Tistrella bauzanensis: one gene and its partner. The protein of the gene in region 1 binds, or shares a complex with, the protein of each later gene. Links are inferred from orthologs where the notes say so. Each region holds a gene or a part of one and is shown in the gene's direction. Other genes may lie near its edges. The genes, in order: IEW15_RS01900 and IEW15_RS10390.

What was found.
Region 2: the proteins of IEW15_RS01900 (region 1) and IEW15_RS10390 are in contact, whole or in part, in a solved structure (PDB 1A0O), measured with the Escherichia coli proteins. The link is inferred for Tistrella bauzanensis from one-to-one orthologs.

What each region holds. Positions count from the first base shown.
Region 1 is NZ_BMDZ01000002.1:165,792-168,915, reverse strand. Bases 53-2,858 are described here. They hold IEW15_RS01900 (response regulator), read left to right. Parts: upstream 53-1,165; coding sequence 1,166-1,552; downstream 1,553-2,858. Other genes in these bases: IEW15_RS01890 (hypothetical protein), read left to right, coding at 2,429-2,858; IEW15_RS01895 (chemotaxis protein CheZ), read left to right, coding at 1,665-2,330; IEW15_RS01905 (MotE family protein), read left to right, coding at 201-1,142; IEW15_RS01910 (DUF6468 domain-containing protein), read left to right, coding at 53-201. In the rest of the region: more of IEW15_RS01910, read left to right, coding at 1-52; more of IEW15_RS01890, read left to right, coding at 2,859-3,103; IEW15_RS01885 (OmpA/MotB family protein), read left to right, coding at 3,118-3,124. UniProt on the Escherichia coli protein: Involved in the transmission of sensory signals from the chemoreceptors to the flagellar motors.
Region 2 is NZ_BMDZ01000020.1:59,767-63,402, reverse strand. The notes cover bases 301-3,618. They hold IEW15_RS10390 (hybrid sensor histidine kinase/response regulator), read left to right. Parts: upstream 301-682; coding sequence 683-3,418; downstream 3,419-3,618. Other genes in these bases: IEW15_RS10385 (chemotaxis protein CheW), read left to right, coding at 3,415-3,618; IEW15_RS10395 (histidine phosphotransferase family protein), read left to right, coding at 301-567. Outside these bases: more of IEW15_RS10395, read left to right, coding at 1-300; more of IEW15_RS10385, read left to right, coding at 3,619-3,636. UniProt on the Escherichia coli protein: Involved in the transmission of sensory signals from the chemoreceptors to the flagellar motors. CheA is autophosphorylated; it can transfer its phosphate group to either CheB or CheY.

The sequences.
Region 1 (3,124 bases):
CGGAACGGCGCCGACGGTGCGGCATCCGGCGGTCGCGGCGCCCAGCAGCCGGCGCCGGCCGATTATTACGACGAGGATGACGACCAGCCATTGAAGGCCGAACGTCATCCACCGGCCGCCGAGGCACCGGCGGGACGGGCACCACGCAGCCGCGCCGAAACCACGGCCGCGATCCTGCGTATGCTGAAAGGGGGTGACTGATGGCCTCCGGATTTTCGATCGTCAGGCGTGGCCGCAAGCGGCTGGCTGCCGCACAGCCGGCGCCGCAGGCCGCACAGGGCCAAGCGCGGCAGGCCGCGGCTGCCGCCCGTCCCCTGGTCAGCGTCTCGACGGTCCACCGCCGGACCGGTCCGCTTGGGCTGCGGCTGCTGCCGGCCACGATCTTCGTGGCGGCACTGATGCTGTCGGTGCGGGTGGTCGACATGTTCGACGCTCAGGATCCGGCGTTGACCATTGACGTCGGTGGCGCGCCGGCCGAGGCACAGGCCGTGGCGCCGACACCGCCCGATGCCAAGCCGGGCACGCCCGAGGCCGATGCGGCGGCGGGAGCCGAGCCGGCTGCGGTCAGTGCCGCCCAGCCACCGGTCGACCGGCCGTTGGACCGTGGCCAGTTCCGGGCCCCGGACATGCCGCCGCAGGATGAGCGTGACCAGCCGATCGACATCAGCAAACTGACACGCGGCGAGGTGGCGGTGCTGCAGCGCCTGTCCGAGCGTCGCCGGGAGCTTGACACCCGCGAGACCTCGGTCGATGAACGTGAACGTCTGCTGGCGGCGATGGAGACGCGGATCGACGAAAAGATCGCGCAACTGCGCAGCATGCAGACCGAGGTCGAAAACCTGCTGGGCAAAGTGGGCGCGGCCGAGGAAGCTGAATATCAGCGTCTCGTGAAGATCTATGAAGTGATGGAACCTGAAGATGCCGCCCGGATCTTTCAGGGGCTCGACATGCCGGTGCTGATGCAGGTGGTCGAGCGCATGAAGGAACGGCGGACCGCCCCGATCCTGGCGCAGATGGACCCGGTCAGGGCACGGGCGGTGACGACTCAACTCGCCGAGCGGCGCAAGCTGCCGCCCGGTGCCGAAGGCGCAGCGGAGGACGGGGCACTCGCGAACCCGGCCGATCCCGGAACTGGCAACTGAAGAACCAACGGAGTGGGACCCCTATGAGTGTCGACCTCAACATGCCGATCCTGATCGTCGACGACTACAAGACGATGCTTCGGATCATCCGTAACCTGCTGAAGCAGCTTGAGTTCAACAATGTTGACGAGGCGACGGATGGTGGCATGGCGCTGCGCAAGCTGCGCGAGAAGAAGTATGGTCTGGTGATTTCCGACTGGAATATGGAGCCGATGACCGGGCTTCAGCTTCTGAAGGAAGTGCGCAAGGACGTAAAGTTGAAGGATACCCCCTTCATCATGATTACCGCCGAAAGCAAGACCGAGAACGTGCTGGCGGCGAAGGAGGCGGGTGTGAACAACTATATCGTCAAGCCGTTCAATGCCGAGACTTTGAAGATGAAGCTGACGAGCGTGCTCGGTCCCTTCTGACGTCGCGGTTTTCTGTATCAACCTCTCCGGATCGTGCCGGGTGCGGCTTGAACCGCCCCGCTGGCATCCCGGCGCCGCCGGCCCTTCGCGGGCTCATCGGGAGCATCGTGCGATGAACGTCAAAGGCAATCTGCGTGCCGATCTGCAACAGCGTATCGACCTGTTGCGCGCCGAGCGGGGCGACAACGTCCGCCTGTCCGAGGTGACTGAGGTGGTCGAGGCGCTGCTTGGCACTATGGACGGTGATATCACCGTCCAGGAATTGCAGCTCTATGGCGAGCTCAACGAGCTTGCTACTTATATCCAGCGCGCGAAGGCCGAGATTGCCGAACTCAGCCCGCACGAGATCCGCACCGATCATATTCCGTCGGCGACCGACGAGCTGGACGCGATCATCGGTGCCACCGAGGTCGCGACCAGCAACATCCTCGACGCGGTCGAGACCATTGAAGCGTCGCTCGACGGCCTGCATGGCGAGGCGCCGGACCGCATGCGCGATCAGGTGACCCGGATCTACGAGGCGTGCAACTTCCAGGACGTCACCGGTCAGCGGATCGGCAAGGTGGTCAAGACCTTGAAGTATATCGAGGTCAAGATCGACGCGATGATCTCGATCTTCGGCGATGTCGATCAGGCATCGGGCAAGGCGTCCGACGATCCGACTCACAAGAGCTGGAAGGATGTCGTGGCCCGCGTCGATGACGACCAGACCCTTGAGGGGCCGGCCTCGAACGACGATGCGATCCGCCAGGAGGATATCGACGCCCTGTTCGACTGAGCCCTGTTTCGACTGAGACTGTCCGGACATGCCGGCGCGCGGCCATCTGGCCGCCAGCCGGCCCGGATCTGTCCACCGCAGCCTGAGGGAGCGCCACCATGCAGGACGAGGGACGTCATCCGGTGCGCAAGCATGCGGACACGAACGTCGCCCTTTATCTGGGGCTTTACCTCATTCTGTTGTCGTTCTTCATCATGCTGAACGTGATTTCCCATGTCAGCGACCATCGGGTGAAGGCAACCGTCGACAGCCTTCAATCCACCTTCGCGACGGAAACCCAGTCGGAAGGCCGGATTGAATCGCTGGCCATCCTGTATGGTCCGGGCAGCATTTCCGAAGCGTTCCAGAATGCCCTGTTCGAACTGCTTCAGGCGGCGATCCCCCATGCGCGGGTGCAGTCTTTCGACAACGGCAACGTGCTTCAGGTGCGCGTGCCGATGGCCGACGTGTTCTATGAAGGGGAACCCCGGGTGCTGCCGCAGGTGACCGGCCTGCTCGACCGGGTGTCCGATCTGCTGGTGACACGCGGGACCGAGGTCCGCGAGGTGGTGTTCAGCATCGGCCTTGGCGGCGGGCCCAGTGATGGCGAGGAGCGGATGGGCATTCTGCGCGCCGGTGTTCTGGCGCGGACCGTGGTGTCGCATGGCGTGCCTGAGCGATTGATAGCAACCGGCATCGGCGACCAGTCCGGCAACGATCTGGTGATTGAATTCCGCATGGGCAGCCCGCCGCAGATCGGTACGGTCCCGATTGACGCCGGTCGCGGCCGATGAAGCAGCCGCAGCGCATGACGC
Region 2 (3,636 bases), on another replicon or contig:
GACAGCGCCGGGCGTGCGGCCCGCCGGCTCAGTTTTTTCAGGATGGCGCTGGGTGCCAGCGGCAATATCGACGAACGGGTGGCGGCAGGCGATCTGCGGTCGGCGCTGACCGGCTACTTCGCCGACGAACGCGCCCGGCTGGATGTGCACGGCTGGCCGGCCGACGGCAATGTTCTCCGCGCCCATGGCGGTATCGCCCTTTGCCTGGCCGCGGTTGCGAGCCAGGCGATGCCGCGGGGCGGTATGGTTGGCCTGGACTGGCAGACCGGCCCGACGGGCAGCACCCTGACGGTATCGGCCGACGGCGCCACGGTGCGGATGCCCGAGACGCTGGTTCAGTCGGTGGAAGGGCGTATGGATCCGAACCTGCTGGATGCGCGCACGGTGCTGCCGTTCGTGGTCGCCGAGATGACGGCGGCCTGCGGTGGCCGGTTGCGCATCGCCAGCGACTGGTCCGGCACGGATCTGAAGCGGTTCGCCGTGACGGCTGATCTTCCCGGTATCGGCTTTGGCAGCCAGCACGGCACCATGGCAGCCTTCGAACAGACCGGCAATGCCGGACGATAGGCCTGGAGCGGATGCTCCACGGGTCTGATGACATCGACTATTCACTTGGTGCACAAGCACCGGCACTTGGTGCGGAGGCGCACCGCACAATCACGGCAGCAGGGATGAGAACGCCATGGACGAGCTGCTCAGCGAGTTCCTGACCGAGACGATGGAGAGCCTGTCGACGCTCGACGTCGAACTGGTACGTCTGGAGCGCAATCCGGACGATCCGGAACTGCTGCAGAACATCTTCCGTCTGGTGCACACGATCAAGGGAACCTGCGGCTTCCTTGGTCTGCCGCGCCTTGAGAAGGTGGCCCATGCGGCCGAGAACGTGCTGGGCCGGGTCCGCGATCGCGAGCTTGAGGTCACGCCGACCATCGTGACCCTGATCCTCGAAAGCCTGGACCGGATCAAGGAGATCCTGGCCGAGCTGGAGCGCAGCCAGTCCGAGCCCGCGGGTAACGATGCCGGCCTGATCGAGCGGCTGAACATTGCGGCCGATGGTGGCGACGTTCAGCCGCCGAAGCGGGCCGCGGCTCCGGTCGGTGCCGATGGTACGCCCGATTTCGATGCCGTGCGCCAGATGATGGCGGCCGAGATGGCGGGCGACCCGCTGCCTGATGACGATGCCGACGACGGCGACGACGTCGCGGGCGTGCCGGTTGGCACGGCACAGCCGCAGGCGCTGGTCGCCGCCGGTGCCGGTGCGGTGGCCACCCAGTCGGCCGCAAACCAGTCCGCCAGCGGCCAGAAGGCCGATGGCGGCGATCACCATGATGCCGCAGCGCCGCGTGAAAGCCATCTGGCCGGCCAGAACATCCGGGTCAGCGTCGAACTGCTGGAACATCTGATGACCATGGTCAGCGAATTGGTGCTGACCCGTAACCAGCTGTTGCAGATGGTGCGCGGTCGTGGTGACAGCGAATTCACCGTGCCCCTGCAGCGGCTCAGCCATGTAACGTCGGAACTGCAGGAAGGGGTCATGAAGACCCGCATGCAGCCGATCGGCAATGCCTGGGCGAAGCTGCCGCGGGTCGTTCGCGACCTGGGGCAGGAACTGTCGAAGAAGCTGGACCTGAAGATGTACGGCTCGGAAACCGAGCTGGACCGTCAGGTGCTGGAGCTGATCAAGGATCCGCTGACCCATATGGTCCGCAATTCGGCGGATCACGGCCTGGAGCGGCCCGATGAGCGTCGCGCCGCCGGCAAGCCCGAAACCGGCACCATCACCCTGAACGCCTATCATGAAGGCGGTCATATCATCATTGAGATCGCCGATGACGGTCGCGGTATCGACCTGTCGAAGGTGCGTCAGAAGATCGTGAAGGTGGGGCTCGCCACCGAGAACGAACTCGACGGCATGACCGAGACCCAGATCGCCCAGTTCATTTTCCGGCCCGGTTTCTCGACCGCCGAGAAAGTGACCAGCGTGTCGGGTCGGGGCGTCGGCATGGACGTGGTCCGCACCAATATCGAGAAGATCGGCGGCACGATCGAACTCAGGACGGTCAGCGGCAAGGGCTCGACCTTCGTCATCAAGATCCCGCTGACCCTGGCGATCGTGGCGGCGCTGATCGTCGAGGCCGCCGGCGACCGCTTCGCGCTGCCCCAGATCAGCGTGGTCGAGCTGGTCCGCGCCTCCAACACCTCGGAACATCGGATCGAGCGGCTGAACAGCCGGCCGGTGCTGCGCCTGCGCGATCATCTTCTGCCGCTGGTCAGCCTTGGCCATGCGCTGGCGCTGATCGACGACGAGGAACCGGGCGTCGAGACCGATGACGACGGCCTGTTCGTGATCGTCTGCAAGGTCGGAACTTTCTCGTTCGGCATCATCGTCGACCAGGTCTTCGACACCGAGGAAATCGTGGTCAAGCCGGTGGCGCCGATCCTGCGCGACATCACCATGTTCTCGGGCAACACCATCCTGGGCGATGGCAGCGTGGTCATGATTCTGGACCCGAACGGGCTCGCGACCTCGGTCGGCCAGATCCAGACCGGCGGTGACCGCCGGGCCGAGGCCGCGGCCGAAGCCGCGGAGGCCAACATGGAAGACAAGCTGTCCCTGCTGGTGTTCCGTGCCGGCGGCGAGGATCCGAAAGCGGTGCCGCTGTCGCTGGTGGCGCGTCTGGAAGAGATCGATCTTGCGACCATCGAGCGGTCGGATGGTCGGCCGGTGGTGCAGTATCGCGGCCAGATCATGCCGCTGGTGCTGGTCAACGAGACCATGCAACTGGCCCGCGAAGGCCGCCAGCCGGTGGTGGTGTTCACCGAACGCAACCGCACGATGGGCCTGGTGGTCGACGAAATCGTCGATATCGTGGAAGACAGCTTCAATGTCGAACTGCGCAGCCGCCGCGATGGCCTGATCGGCACCGCGGTGATCGCCGGGCGGACCACGGATATCATCGATGTCGGCTATTATCTGCTGAAGGCGACCGGCGACTGGTACCAGGCCGACAAGCCGAAGCTCGGCAAGGCCGCGCATCGCCGGGTTCTGCTGGTCGACGACAGCGCCTTCTTCCGCAGCCTGATCGCGCCTGTTCTGAGGGTGTCGGGCTATGAGGTCGCGGGCGTGGAAAGTGCCGAGGCCGCGATGAAACTGCGCGACCAGGGCGTGGAGTTCGATATCATCGTCAGCGATATCGAAATGCCGGGCATGGACGGTTTCGCCTTCGCCCGGGCCATTCGCGAGGACGGTCCCTGGACCCAGGTTCCGATGATCGCGCTGTCCTCGCATACGGCGCCTGAAGATTTCGATCGTGGCCGCGATAGCGGATACGACGATTATGTGGCCAAATTCGACCGGGAAGGCCTGATCGCGGCCATCGGTCAGGTGATGAACATGGCGAAGGGGAGCGTGGCATGAGTGGGGATATCGTCCGCTATGCCGGCGGCGGCAACGCCCTGGTCCGGTCCGGTGACGACGCACTTGCCGGTGCTCAGCGGCAGTTCGTGACGGTGGTGATCGACCGGCAGACCTTCGGCATCCCGGTGCTGGTGGTGCAGGATATCCTGGGGCCGCAGAAGATCACCCGGGTGCCGCTGGCGCCGGCCGAGGTGGCGGGCGCGCTGAACCTGCGTGGC